Regions from separate parts of the Sinorhizobium sp. RAC02 genome, predicted to be linked through region 3. Evidence: predicted binding sites of a transcription regulator. Region 3 holds the regulator's gene; each other region holds the start of a gene.

Region 1 (3,436 bases), on a different replicon from region 3:
CTTGCCGCGCATTTGGTCAAGCGGCTTGCGCTCCCCGCTCAGCGCATAGAGCGCGGTGGCGCCCAGCGAAACGACAAGCCGCGGCTTGATAAGATCTACCTCCTTTGCCAGCCACCAGCGGCAATGGTCGATCTCTCCCTTGTTTGGCTTCTCATGGATGCGCCGCTTGCCGCGTGGCTCATACTTGAAATGCTTGACCGCATTGGTGAGGTAGACAGCATCACGGGCGAGGCCCGCCTCTTTCAGCGCCGCATCGAAGACCTTTCCCGTCGGGCCGACGAACGGGCGACCGGCAAGGTCCTCCTGATCACCCGGCTGCTCGCCCACCATCATCAGAGGGGCACTTTGCGGCCCCTCGCCGAAAACGGTCTGCGTTGCCATGCAATGCAGCGGGCAGCGTGTGCAGCCGCGCGCCTCCTCCCGCAGGGCCTCGATGGTCCCGGCTCCAAGAGGCTCGATCCTGGGCATGGCCTGCGCCGTTTCCTGAAGACGGTAGTGAAACAACGGCGGATCTTTCGCCGCCTGTTCGGCCATGGCCCGCACATTCGCCTCGGCATTGGCGATCATGCCGGGAATGAGATCCGCCTCCGGCAGGTTGCGCCAGTATTTCTTCGGCATTTCCGCCTGCATGGCTTTCAGCTTGAGGCGGGCCGGATTGAAGATGCTCGCATAATAGGTCCGCCAGAGATCGTCCGTCGGATCGCCATGACCAGGATTTTCGCCCGGCCGGGCGTCGAAGTTCAGCCTTTCGCCATCCCAGCTTGCCGTGCCGTTCGGCGTCGCGATGATCCAGTCCATGTCGGCAAAGCGCCCGCGGAAGAAGGGTGCAGTCCGGGCGACGACGAAATGGGAGGGCTCGAACCAGGCGAAGAAGCGCCGCCGACCGTTCATCTGGCCGGCGATCTCCTTGAAGCGCACGAAAGCCGTCATCTTGTGGCCGTCGCGTTTGACGTTCTTGGCAAGCAGCCGTGCCCAGGCGACATCCGGGTCCGAGTCCAGTTCCAGCAGGTGGCGGTCGGATTGCAGCCGCCACAGCAGCCTGTAGAGCAGGTGGAAACGGCCGGGCTCCGTGTGACAGACGACTGCCTCGGCCAAGGACAGGAACGCGGGCGGCACGGTGAGCGGCGGCGCACTCTCGTCGGGCTTCGGCAAATCCGGCAGCGCATCGGCAGCAAACAGTTCATCGCCTAGGCCACGGATGCGCCAATCCACCATGCGGGGCGAAATGCCGGCCGCGGCCAGGGCCCGCGCCGCATCACGCCACTCAGAGAAATCGCCTCGTCCGGAAAGCGGGATCGTCTGCATCAGAGCAACGAGAGTTGTTCCGGCTTCGGCGCGAAAAGCGCTTTCAGATCGGCGCGATCTGCGAGCCGCAGCGGCACCCAGCCCTCCGCCTCGATGAAGGCACGTACCTTGCGCAGCGAAACGCCGAGCCGCGCTAGGTCCTCGAGCCTGAGACGCCGGAACCGGCGGCTGGAGAGAATGGACGTGACCGTCTTCGTGCCGAGGCCAGGCACACGCAGCAGCCGCTCGCGCTCCGCCCGGTTGACGTCAACCGGAAAATCCTGGCGGTTGGCGAGCGCCCAGGCGAGCTTGGGATCCATGTCGAGATCCAGCATGCCGCCCGTCGCGCCGGTGATCTCCTCCACGCCGAAACCGTAGAACCGATAGAGCCAGTCCGCCTGGTAAAGCCGATGCTCGCGTACCAGCGGGGGCTTGATGAGCGGCAGCGCGCGGGAGGCATCGGGAATGGGGCTGAAGGCCGAATAGTAGACGCGCTTCAGCCCGTAGCCGCTATAGAGCCGGGCACTGGTTTTCAGGATTGTGGCATCGTCCGCGCCATCGGCGCCGACGATCATCTGCGTGCTCTGGCCGCCGGGAACGAAACGCTTGCGCCGCTTGGTCTGCAAGGTCGGGTCATCGGCCGCCTCGATCTTCCGGCGCAATTCCCCCATCGCGCGGCGAATTCCCTCGGGACGTTTTTCCGGCGCGAAGCGCCCAAGGCCGGCATCGGTCGGCAGTTCGATATTGAGGGAGAGGCGATCGGCATAAAGCCCGGCCTCCTCGATCAGTTCCGGAGCGGCATCGGGAATAGACTTCAGGTGGATGTAGCCGCGAAAACCGTGCACGGTGCGCAGGTCCCGCGCCACCCGCACCATCTCGCCCATCGTGTGATCCGGCGAGCGGATGATGCCGGAGGACAGGAACAGCCCCTCGATATAGTTGCGTCGATAGAATTCGAGGGTCAGCCATACGACCTCCTCCGGCGTGAAGCGGGCGCGCTCCACGTTGCTGGAGGAGCGGTTGATACAATAGGCGCAGTCGAAAATGCAGAAATTGGTGAGCAGGATCTTGAGGAGCGAAATACACCGCCCGTCCGGCGCATAGGCATGACAAATCCCCGCCCCTTCCGTAGAGCCCAGCCCGCCGGTTCGAGCGGAGTCGCGCTTGACTGTTCCGCTCGAGGCACACGAGGCGTCGTATTTGGCGGCATCCGACAGGATGGCCAAGCGTTGCTGCAGCGATTTCTTCATATATGTTCACTATATGTTCTTTCCTGTGTAGTCAATTGGAAAGAATGTTTCAGGGGAAGCGGGGCGGAGCACCGACCTCCAAAGATCATCGAAGCAGCATGCCGGCGCGGCAGATACACGATTAGGGTGTCAACCGTTCGATGCGGCCTTCGCGCTGAGCGTCTTGATGAGGATTAGTCCGGAAAGGCAAATGCAGATAGCGTTCGTCAGGATTGTCGGCCACTCGACGCGCAGAATACCGAACGCCGTTCAGAGGGCGAATCTTGTGACGGTGAGACCTGCGTAACAAAGCTAGTGATGGAAGAAGCCTATGCGAGATAGCCGACGAGCAAACTCCGTGGGTTATTTCACCGTCATCAGCGACCCAGGAGCGTTATTCGCCCTCCCGGCGGTCATCCTTGCCCTCTTCTTTGAGGTTTGAGAGGGTGCGCAACGTCAGAAATGTTACGAGAGAGAGCACGATTGCCGTGTCGAAGGAGCCGAGCCCGACGGCGGTTCCGATAGCGCCCGTCGCCCATAGGCTTGCGGCCGTTGCCGTGCCGCGTACGCTGGCCTTCACGACGAGGATGGCGCCGCCTCCGATGAAGCCCATTCCGGTGATTAAACCTTCGACGATCCGGGCGGTGGCTTCAGCGTTGCCACTAATGAGCGGTTCCGCGGCCTGGATGAAGCCACAGCTTGCGATCGCCACCAGGGGAAACGTCCTGAGGCCGGCGCTTCTCTCGTGCTTTTCGCGGTCCCAACCGATCGGTAAGGCAAGCACATAGGCGAAGAGAAGCGACCCCAGATGCGGAAGGAAGTCGAAGTTTGCCCCAATCGTTTGCAGCCACTCGGTCAAGCACGCCCCCCTCTGCCAATCTGCAGGTTAGATAGCTTCCCACCCCCGCGGGACAAGGTGTGGA
Region 2 (3,436 bases), 880 kb from region 3:
CAGCATGGCGACAAACGCCTTGATGAGGTCGCCGGGAATGAAGACAAGCGAGGCGAGGGCCGTTTGGAAAAACGCCTTGCCGCTCACATAGGCGAGCCACGGAATGCCGAAGAGGTAGACGACGGCGATGCCGCCGATGACGGATGCGCCCAGGAAGGCGAGAAACTGCGTAAGCTCCCCCTGGTCTTCCCGAACGAAGCGCTCGGCGATCAGGCCGCAGACGAGGGCGCCGAAGACCCAGCCGACGAGGTAGCCGCCGGTCGGGCTTGCGAAAATGGCAAGGCCACCGCGACCGCCGGAGAGAACCGGCAGGCCGATCGCCACGAGCAGCAGGACGAGCAGCACGGCGCCAGCACCGCGCTTGGCGCCGAGGATGCAGCCGGCCAGCATGACGCCGAGCGACTGCGCGGTGATCGGCACCGGTATGAAACCGAGCGTGATCGGCGGCAGCAGGCCCAGTACCACGATGATCGCGGCGAAGAGGGCGACGAGGACGATGTCTCTGGTGGTCATGTCGAGGTTCCCGGATGGACAAAATTGGGTTGGCATTTAGTGCCGCCGAAAACCGCGGGCGTCAATCGCCATGGCGATCGTATCCGCATCCTTCAGCGTCAGGATGATGAGCGGCGTCAGTGTGGAAAGCGGTCGCACCGGCAGGCCGCGCGCCCTGTGCGCGTCGGCGATATCCTGATAGCGCGCAAAAATCTCGGGAACGAAACGGATGACGAGGCCAACGGCAAGGCTGACATCCGCCGCCCGCACGAAACCGAATCGCTCCAGCGGCGTGATGAGCCGGGTGATCTCGTCCATGAAGGCGGAAATGCCCGTCGTCGCGGTGACGGCCGCGGCCAGCAGCACCAGCGTGGACAGGCGGCAAAACACGACGAGCGCCTCATGCAGCGAATGAAAGAGATAGTTCGCCACTGCGACAATCAGCACTGTGAACAGCACGAACCGTGTGCGCCGCGCTGCTTCCCGGATGCCGATGCCGGTCGACAGATAGAGCCCTGCAGCCAGCACAAGCGCGGGTACGAGAAGGCGCAGGTCCGAGGTAACGAAGAGCACAATGGCCGCGACGAAAAGCACAATCAGCTTGCCGCGCACGGGCATGCGATGCAGCAGCGAAGTGCCCTCGATGTCGAGCCCGTTCAGCATGCGGCGATTTCCCGGTAGGCGCGGATCGCTTCGGCCGGGTCGCTGTCTGCGGCAAGCCGCCCTTCGTGGAAGACCAGCACCCGGTCGAAGCCTTCGAGTAGCGCAAGGTCGTGCGTGATCACGAGCACCTGCTCCGGCAGGCCTTCGATGGTGCGCGCGATGAGCGCGCGGTTCTTCAGGTCGAGCTGGTTGGTCGGCTCGTCGAGGATCAGAAGCTCCGGGCCGGTGACGAGCACGCTTGCAATGGCGCCAAGCTGCGTTTCTCCGCCGGAAAGCTCATGGACACGCCGGCGCGCCAGGTGCGAAATGCCGAAACGCGCAAGCACCGCCTCGGTCTTCTCCGCGATCTCGACCTTGCCGAAGCCGCGATTCTTCAGGCCGAAGGCGATGTCTTCGGAGAGGATCGGCAGGATCATCTGGTGCTGCGGGTTCTGGAAGATGAAGCCGGTTTTTCCGCGCGCGGCAACCTCGTCCGCCATCGTATCGAGCCCGCCCACCGTCACTGTGCCGGTCGTCGGTTTGACGAGGCCGTTGATCAGCCGCGCCATGGTCGTCTTGCCGGAACCGTTGAGGCCCACGACACCGATGCGCTGCTCGGCAAGCCGTAAATCCAGCGGCTGGAGCGCGGTGCGTCCGGCATAGCTCACCGTGGCGGCAGAGAAAACGATGTCCAAGAGCGGGGTCCCGGTTCGCAGATGGGTGGTGGACCTATAAGCAATTCCAAGGGAACTGCGAAGCGCTTTTGTGTCGGTGCCTGCAATAATGTTGAACAATCGACGGAAAATGTTGAAGGAGCTCGCATCGGCCTGATGTCCGCCGACAGAAAATGACTGGAACAAAACGGGAATATGTGTCTATCATCCAGCCATGACGATTCTGCTTTCCAATGCCGAGGCCCGGCGCATCTTCCTCGCCCGCCAGGGCCTCAGCGGACCACCCGGTCGCCTGCTCGGCAAGGCAGGGCTGTTGCAGCTCATCCACGATATCGGCTTCGTGCAGGTGGACAGCATCGCCACCGTCGAACGGGCACATCACCAGATCCTCTTCTCGCGCAACCAGACATACCGGCGCGAGCACCTGACGGAACTGCTGGAGACGGATGGCGAGCTCTTTGAGCACTGGACGCACGATGCCTCCATCATCCCGAGTGAATTCTACCGCTATTGGAAACATCGTTTCCGCCGCAAGGAAGCGTCGATCCTGGAACGGTGGCGCAGATGGCAGGGCGAGGGTTTTGACGCCACATTCGAGGAAACCTATGAGCGCATCGCCTCCGGTGGGCCTGTCCTATCGCGCGATCTGAAAACGGACGAGCATAAGTCCGGCGGCTGGTGGAACTGGCATCCGAACAAGACGGCGCTCGAATTTCTCTGGCACACCGGCAGGCTGGCGATCGCCCGGCGGGAAAACTTCCAGAAGGTCTATGACCTTACCGAACGGGTCGTGCCGGCGCATCACCATGAGCCGGATGTCGAACATGACGCCTTCGTCGACTGGGCTTGCCGCAGCGCGCTGACAAGGCTGGGCTTTGCCACCCATGGCGAGCTTGCCGCCTTCTGGGCGCTGATCTCGCCGGAGGAGGCGAAAGCCTGGGTGGAAACGCACCGAGACGAACTGCGCCCCGTCGCCATCGAAACGGCGGACGGCGACAAGCCGCGTGCCTCCCATGCTTTCGCCGACTTTCCGCAAAACCTCGGCGATATCCCCGAGCCGCCCGCAAGACTACGCGTGCTCTCGCCCTTCGATCCGCTGATCCGTGACCGCAATCGCACGGAACGGCTGTTCGGTTATTTCTACCGCATCGAAGTCTTCGTGCCGGAGCCCAAGCGGCAATACGGCTACTATGTTTTTCCGCTGCTCGAAGGCGACCGCCTCGTCGGCCGCATCGACATGAAGGCCGACCGCAAGGCCGGCACGCTCGACGTCAAGCGGCTGTGGTGGGAGCCGAAGGTCCGCGCCTCGGCGGGGCGGCTGGAGAAGCTGGAGGCCGAGCTGGCCCGTCTGGCGAAGTTCTCGGGCGTGGAGGAGGTGCGGTATCTCGATGGGTGGCGCGGGGAGGGCTAACGCCTTTTCCCAAAGGCGTTGGCTGGAACGGCGCGGCTGAAGGATGGTGCGGCCGATTGCGCGCGCGGCACCGCCGCCATGTTCGGCTTTAGCTGGAGAGATGGCTCCGCTCTGCCAGCGGAAAAGCGCCGCTCGTCGAGGTCATCCTCTGTTTCCGTTCGGCCCCGCGGGGTGAAAATGGCGCGGCGCAGGCCCGACGAGCGCAGCAGGGCGAAGC
Region 3 (3,436 bases):
CAATCAACCGCTGCAGCGGCGCCGGCGCCTCGAACCCGGCAAAGGCCGCGACGAACCCGGCCGCCGTCGCGATGATGAACGGGTGCGTGACGATCTTGCGCAACACTCCGACGGCAATCTGGAGTGCCGGCTGTTTCTCGCCGCCAGCAACGGCCATCAGCGCCGGTGCCACCATGAAATGCAGCATGTTCTCGAAGCAGAAGACCAGCGCCACCGGCACGGCCGCCGGCTCGCCGAAGGCGAGCAGCGCCAGCCCCGGCCCCATATAGCCGATATTGCCATAGGCGGCAGCAAGCCCCTGGATCGTCGCCTCGCCGATAGTGGCGCGGCGCAGCCAGAGACCGACGGCGAAGATCAGTCCAAAAACCAAATAGGTCGCGCTGATGTTGGCGATGATGAAATCGACGCGCGTCAGCTGCTCGATCGGCGTTTTTGCGACCAGTTTGAAGAACAGCGCCGGCAGCGCGATATAGATGATGAAAGTGTTGAGCCAGCCAAGCGCTTCGACCGGCTGCTTGGTGATCCGGGCGACCACATAGCCCAGCAGGATCATGCCGAAGAACGGCAGGACGAGTCCGACGATGTCCGCCATGGGCCGAGGCGCGCTCCCGCTTGCCGAGGATGATATCCCTGACTAGAACCCCGGTTCACCGGAAATGCTCTAGATATTTGTTTTAGCCGCATTATCCGAGGCCGAAGCGGTACCGCCTCGGCTGGAATGCTCTAGCCGATTTGCGAGAGAATGGGAAACGTTTGCTGGAACCAGATGGCGACCGTGCTGATATAGCCGAAGATGAAGGCAAGGCCCGTCAGGACGAGCAGCACGCCCATGACCTTTTCCACCGCGCCGAGATGCCGGCGAAAGCGCAGGAGGAAGCGCATGAAGGCGCCGGAAAACCCGGCCGCGATCCAGAACGGCACGGCGAGGCCCAGCGAATAGACGGCAAGCAGCATCGCCCCGTCGCTGACCGTTTCCCGCGCGGCCGCAACGCCGAGGATCGTCCCAAGGACGGGACCGATGCAGGGCGTCCAGCCAAAGGCGAAGGCAAGTCCCATGACATAGGCGCCCGATGCCGTCGCCGGCTTGCCGCCGCCCTGGAACCGCGCCTCGCGCGCAAAAAGCCCGATGCGCAGCAATCCCAGAAAATGCAGGCCCATCAGGATGATAATGACGCCGCCGATCTGCGCCAGGATGTCGAGATGCCGGCGCAGCACCATGCCGATCGTCGACGCCCCGGCGCCCAGCGCCACGAAAACCGTGGCAAAGCCCAGGGTAAAGAAGAACGCCGCCAGCAGCACCGCCCCGCGCGTATCCCGCCGGACCGCGACCGCGTCGTTGCCGCGAAACTGATCCACGGAAATGCCCGCCATATAACAGAGATAGGGCGGCACGAGCGGCAGCACGCAGGGCGACAGAAACGACAGCGCTCCGGCAAGCAGCGCACTTAGAAGAGAAATATCGGCAATCGACACTGGCTACTCCGCGACGGCGGGAAAGCGGTTCGGGCCCGAAAACGCCCCGCCCGCTCCTTCATTTGCGCTTCCTAGTATCGGCCGAAGCCCTCTCCTGCCAATCACCTTTTGGAGAACGCGGCAAAATGCAGCAAAAGCTGTTTTTCATCGCATTTTCCGGGTTGACCCGGCAAATCCTCCTGCCTATGTTCCGCGCACTTCCGCGGGGCGTCTTCGCACCGCCTGGGAGCGTGTAGCTCAGCCGGTAGAGCAACTGACTTTTAATCAGTAGGTCCAGGGTTCGAATCCCTGCGCGCTCACCACTCGAACCCTTGACCCCCAGGCTTTTGCAGTATTTTCGAGCCTGCCGCATGGGGTGAAAAAAGTCCCAAGTAATCCCGCGAAGACCAAGGCTTCGACCGGCTCGCATTTCGCAAGAGATGCGCTAGGTTGTGGCGTCGCCTTCCGCGGCCGAGAACAAAGGGCAAGAAGCGCCGAAGGCGTTCAATTACTCAGCGCACTGCCTGTCATAACGCTTCTGTAGGTGCGGGCCTCTTGCAGAACACATATGGAACAGATAGTGTATGTTCTATATTTGTTTCGCGATTCTGGGGTGGACGGCGATGTTGACACGTAAGCAACAGGAACTTCTCTTGTTCATCCATGAACGGATGAAGGAATCCGGCATACCGCCGTCGTTCGATGAAATGAAGGATGCTCTGGATCTCGCCTCGAAATCGGGTATTCACCGGCTCATCACGGCGCTTGAAGAGCGTGGCTTCATCCGGCGATTGCCAAACCGCGCCCGCGCCCTAGAAGTGATCAAACTTCCGGAGGCCTATTCGCCCAGCCTTCAGCCGCGGCGCGGTTTCTCCCCATCGGTCATCGAAGGAAGCCTTGGCAAGCAGCCGGTGCCGGCCGCTCCGCCCCAGCGGACGTCGAGCCAGGCAGACATGCCCTCCTCCGTTTCCGTGCCGGTCATGGGACGCATCGCCGCGGGTGTGCCCATCTCGGCGATCCAGAACAATACCCATGAAATCACCGTGCCGGCCGAAATGATCGGTGGCGGGGAGCATTATGCGCTGGAGGTCAAGGGCGATTCGATGATCGAGGCCGGCATCCTCGACGGTGACACCGTCATCATTCGCAATGCGAACACTGCCAATCCCGGTGAAATCGTCGTGGCGCTGGTCGATGACGAGGAAGCGACGCTGAAGCGCTTCCGCCGCAAGGGCGCATCCATCGCGCTTGAGGCCGCCAATCCGGCCTATGAAACCCGTATTTTCGGACCGGACCGCGTCAAGATTCAGGGCAAGCTCGTCGGGCTTATTCGCCGCTACCATTAAAGCGTGTCGCGTAAACGCGTGCGGCGGTTTAGCAATAACGCCTGCAAAACATCGAGAAACCAAGGCTTGGGGAGTGAACTTGAGAGATCACGACGCGCTGTCATCCGCTCGCTTCATAGGTACCACTACGCCAATCATAGGTGCGGTGTCGTGACCAGGGGCGATGAAGCGTTTCAACAGCCGGGGTGAAAAGGGCGTCGGAGAGGGCAGAGTTTGCGGGATCGGCCGCCGGCTGGATTTCCAGGGCGCCGGTTTGCCTCAGATGGCGAACCGTGATGAGGCGTGCACCTGAACGGCAAGCTTCCAAACGGATTGCGACGGGCACGATGACGAGGTCTGCACCGTCGCAGGCCGTACCGAGGAAGGCGAGGTCCTCCAGCGCCACGATGCGCCAACCGCTGGGGGAAATGGCGGCACAGAAGGCTTTTGTCTCGCAGATGAAGCTGTCGTGAGTGCGGGCTGTATCGAATGCTGCGGCCATGGCCGCCTTGGCCTTCTGTCGGTCGGCTTCGCGGCGGGGTCGTTTCTGCCTGGCCGTAGTGGCAGGGTCCTCCTTCTCGATGTTGACTGTCAGGCCGCTCGTCTTGCGTAGCTCGGGTTTCAGCAGTGTTTCGAGGCGAAGGGCGCGCCGCCATTGC
Region 4 (3,436 bases), 310 kb from region 3:
GGAGGTGACATCGGCAATCGGCTTCAGCGTGCGGGCAATCCGCTCCTGCGAGCTGGCGCGCCCGTCGACGAGGAGAACATCGCCCGGCTCGTCGCCCAGGGAATCATCCAGCCCCTCTTCCATGGAAATGGCGCGTGCGGTGGCCGCGCGCATGCGCAGCTCGTCCGTCAGCGTCTTCAGGCGCACGAGGCTTTTCACCCGCGACATGAGCTGGAGGTCGTTGACCGGCTTGGTGAGAAAATCGTCGGCACCGGCTTTCAGGCCGCGGACGCGGTCGGATGGCTGGTCGAGCGCCGTCACCATGACTACAGGAATATGGGCAGTGCGCGGATTGGCCTTCAGGCGTTCGCAAACCTGAAAACCGTCGATGCCCGGCATCATGATATCGAGCAGGATGAGATCGACCTGCGTGCGCTCGCACATCGCCAGCGCATCGTAGCCGTTGTCGGCAGTCAGCACGTCGAAATATTCCGCAAGCAGCCGTGCTTCGAGCAGCTTCACATTGGCGGGAATATCATCGACGACGAGAATGCGCGCTGTCATTGGCCGGCCTCACGCGTCGCCGAGATAGGTTTTGATGGTCTCGATGAACTTCGGCACCGAAATAGGCTTGGAGACATAGGCCTCGCAGCCGCCCTGGCGGATACGCTCCTCGTCGCCCTTCATGGCGAAGGCCGTGACGGCAATCACCGGAATGACGTGCAGTTCGTCGTCTTCCTTCAGCCACTTGGTGACCTCAAGGCCGGAAACTTCTGGAAGCTGAATGTCCATCAGGATCAGATCAGGTCGGTATTTTCGCGCAAGATCAAGGGCTTCCATACCATTCCTGGTCTGGATCGTGGTATATCCGGATGCCTCGATGAGGTCCCGGAAGAGCTTCATGTTCAGCTCGTTGTCCTCGACAATCATCACCTGTTTGGGCATCGTGCGTCCCTGTTCCTCTCGCCGGCCTTGCAACCTTTTGGGAGATCGATAAGTTGCGGCAAAGCCGAAATCGCCCAGCCCGACTGCGAGTACGTTAGCGTCACTTGGTTGATTAAAAGGTAAATTTCCCGAGGAAAAACGATGAAAAGCCAAAAAGATACACCCGCGACAGAAGACGCGGAGGCTACCGCCGTCGCCATCCTCGGTTGGCTTGCTGGCGAGCCCGAATTGCTCTCTCGTTTCCTGGCCCTGACCGGTGTCGCGCCCGCCGAGGTCCGCAACGCCGTGAACGATCCCGCTTTCCTCGCCGGCATCGTCGATTTCCTGATGGAGCATGAGCCGACATTGCTGGCGTTCAGCGCAGCGACGGGTGCGCAGCCGGAAGCGGTCGTGCGTGCCCACGCGATCCTTTCGGGCCCGTATGGCAGCAACGATTTCTGACCACCCGGCCCGAAAAGGCCGATGTGCGTATGCCTGTGCGTTGTCATGCATTCAGCCTCGGCGACTGTTGAGACTCGTGAACTTAAGCAGTAATGTCGCGATGTTCAATATTTGTTCCCGATCATGAGCACCGCGACCATGCATTTTCCGGGCTTCTGCCGCGACTGCCTGACCGGGCAGCCCGCCGGACTGCGCCGTTGCCGGGGCTGTGGCAGCCCGCGTCTCGTCTATCATGACGAACTCTACGACCTGACGCTCGCCCATATCGACTGCGACGCCTTCTATGCGTCGATCGAGAAACGCGACAATCCGGACCTTGCAGACAAGCCCGTCATCATCGGCGGCGGCAAACGAGGCGTCGTCTCGACGGCCTGTTATATCGCACGCGTCCATGGGGTTCGCTCAGCCATGCCGATGTTCAAGGCGCTGGAAGCCTGTCCCAATGCGGTCGTCGTCAGGCCGGATATGGAAAAATACGTGCGCGTCGGTCGCGAAATCCGGACGATGATGCAGGAACTGACACCGCTCGTGCAGCCGCTCTCCATCGACGAGGCCTTCCTGGAGCTGAAGGGGACCGAGCGCCTGCATCACGATCCCCCTGCCCGCGTGCTCGCCAGATTCGCCCAGCGCGTCGAGAAGGAAGTCGGCATCACCATCTCGATCGGGCTTTCCTATTGCAAATTCCTCGCCAAGGTCGCCTCGGATCTCAACAAGCCGCGCGGCTTTTCGGTCATCGGCGAAGCCGAGGCATTGGAATTTCTGCGCGAAAAGCCGGTGCGCCTGATCTGGGGCGTCGGAAAGGCCTTTGCCGAGACGCTGGAGCGCGACGGCATCCGCACCGTCGGCCAACTCCAGACCATGGAGGAAACCGACCTGATGCGCCGCTATGGCGTTATGGGCAAGCGGCTGTTCAATCTCTCCCGCGGCCAGGACGAGCGCGAGGTGCATCTTAACGATCCGGCGAAAAGCGTTTCGGCCGAGACCACCTTCTTCGACGACATTTCCGGCTATGACGCGCTGGTCGCGCATCTGCGCCATCTCAGCGAGAAGGTCGCCGCGCGCCTGCGCAAGTCCGGCATTGCCGGCCATACGGTCGTGCTCAAGCTGAAAACCGCCGACTTCAAGAGCCGGACGCGCAACCGCAAGCTCGAAGATCCGACCATGCTCGCCGACAAGATTTTCCGCACCGGCATGGAGCTTCTGCGCAAGGAAACGGACGGCACGAAATACCGCCTGATCGGCATCGGCGTCAGCGACCTTGCCGATCCCGGCCGCGCCGACCCGCCGGACCTCGTCGACCCCGCCGCCACACGCCGCGCGGCGGCAGAGGCCGCGATGAACACGCTGCGCGACAAATTCGGCAAGGCAAGCGTCGAGACCGGCTATACGTTCGGTAAAGGCCGGTCCTGAGCGCTTTCGTTACTCGAACAGGAAGTCCGCCGCCGTAAACTTCGACACCGTGATGTTGTCGACGATGATCTTGCCATGGCTGAAGGTGATGAGCACGTCGTCACCCGACTGGGTGATCTTCAGGTCGGAGAGGGAGTCGATCTTGCTGAAGTTGCGGAAATGGATCTTGTCCTCACCGTCCGTGAAGGCATTCACCGTGTCCGTGCCGAGATTCCTGTCGCTACGATCACGGAAGACGAAGAAGTCCTTGGTGCCCTTCGTACCGTAGAGCGTATCGTTGCCAACCTGCCCCTCCAGCCGGTCCTGTACGCCGCCGCCGCCTCTGATGACGTCATTGCCATCGCCGCCACGCAGATTGTTGTTCTTCGTGTTGCCGATAATGGTGTCGTTGGACCTGCCACCAGAAACCTCCTCAATGTTCTTGAGTGTGTCCCGGTCGCCGAAACCATCGATCGCGTAGCCTTTCACCAGATCGACAAGCACCTTGCCCTTACCGCCCTGGTCGTAATCGCGCTGATACATGACACCGTCAAAATCGCCGCCGCCGCCATCGATGATATCGTTGCCCGCCAAGCCGGCGAATTCGTTGTCTCCATTCGATCCGACAAACTTGTCCACATAGTTCGTGCCGTAAATACCCTCGACGTTCTTGAGCGTGTCC

The links. The regulator LexA, encoded in region 3, represses DNA repair genes until DNA is damaged. The targets are predictions, from matches to a motif close to TGTTCNNNNTGTGTTCNG.
Region 1: BSY16_RS24450 (putative DNA modification/repair radical SAM protein) is a predicted target of LexA. The motif match lies at 2,538-2,555, and genes of this name have one in related genera.
Region 2: BSY16_RS10365 (energy-coupling factor ABC transporter ATP-binding protein) is a predicted target of LexA. The motif match lies at 1,987-2,004, and genes of this name have one in related genera.
Region 4: BSY16_RS07610 (DNA polymerase IV) is a predicted target of LexA. The motif match lies at 1,467-1,484, and genes of this name have one in related genera.

The regions. Positions count from the first base shown of each region.
Region 1 covers NZ_CP016452.1:703,221-706,656, reverse strand. Annotated here, with positions in the region: gene BSY16_RS24455 (UdgX family uracil-DNA binding protein) at 1-1,305, opposite strand, end outside; gene BSY16_RS24450 (putative DNA modification/repair radical SAM protein) at 1,305-2,534, opposite strand; gene BSY16_RS24445 (MgtC/SapB family protein) at 2,908-3,372, opposite strand.
Region 2 covers NZ_CP016450.1:2,156,189-2,159,624, reverse strand. Annotated here, with positions in the region: gene BSY16_RS10375 (biotin transporter BioY) at 1-513, opposite strand, end outside; gene BSY16_RS10370 (energy-coupling factor transporter transmembrane component T family protein) at 550-1,155, opposite strand; gene BSY16_RS10365 (energy-coupling factor ABC transporter ATP-binding protein) at 1,149-1,829, opposite strand; gene BSY16_RS10360 (winged helix-turn-helix domain-containing protein) at 2,023-3,219, shown strand; gene BSY16_RS10355 (hypothetical protein) at 3,216-3,436, opposite strand, start outside.
Region 3 covers NZ_CP016450.1:1,274,036-1,277,471, reverse strand. Annotated here, with positions in the region: gene BSY16_RS06060 (AEC family transporter) at 1-592, opposite strand, end outside; gene BSY16_RS06055 (cytochrome c biogenesis CcdA family protein) at 724-1,473, opposite strand; tRNA gene BSY16_RS06050 (tRNA-Lys) at 1,700-1,775, shown strand; gene lexA (transcriptional repressor LexA) at 2,076-2,798, shown strand; gene BSY16_RS06040 (ComEC/Rec2 family competence protein) at 2,899-3,436, opposite strand, start outside.
Region 4 covers NZ_CP016450.1:1,579,926-1,583,361, forward strand. Annotated here, with positions in the region: gene BSY16_RS07595 (PleD family two-component system response regulator) at 1-543, opposite strand, end outside; gene BSY16_RS07600 (response regulator) at 553-924, opposite strand; gene BSY16_RS07605 (DUF3572 domain-containing protein) at 1,066-1,365, shown strand; gene BSY16_RS07610 (DNA polymerase IV) at 1,489-2,775, shown strand; gene BSY16_RS07615 (calcium-binding protein) at 2,785-3,436, opposite strand, start outside.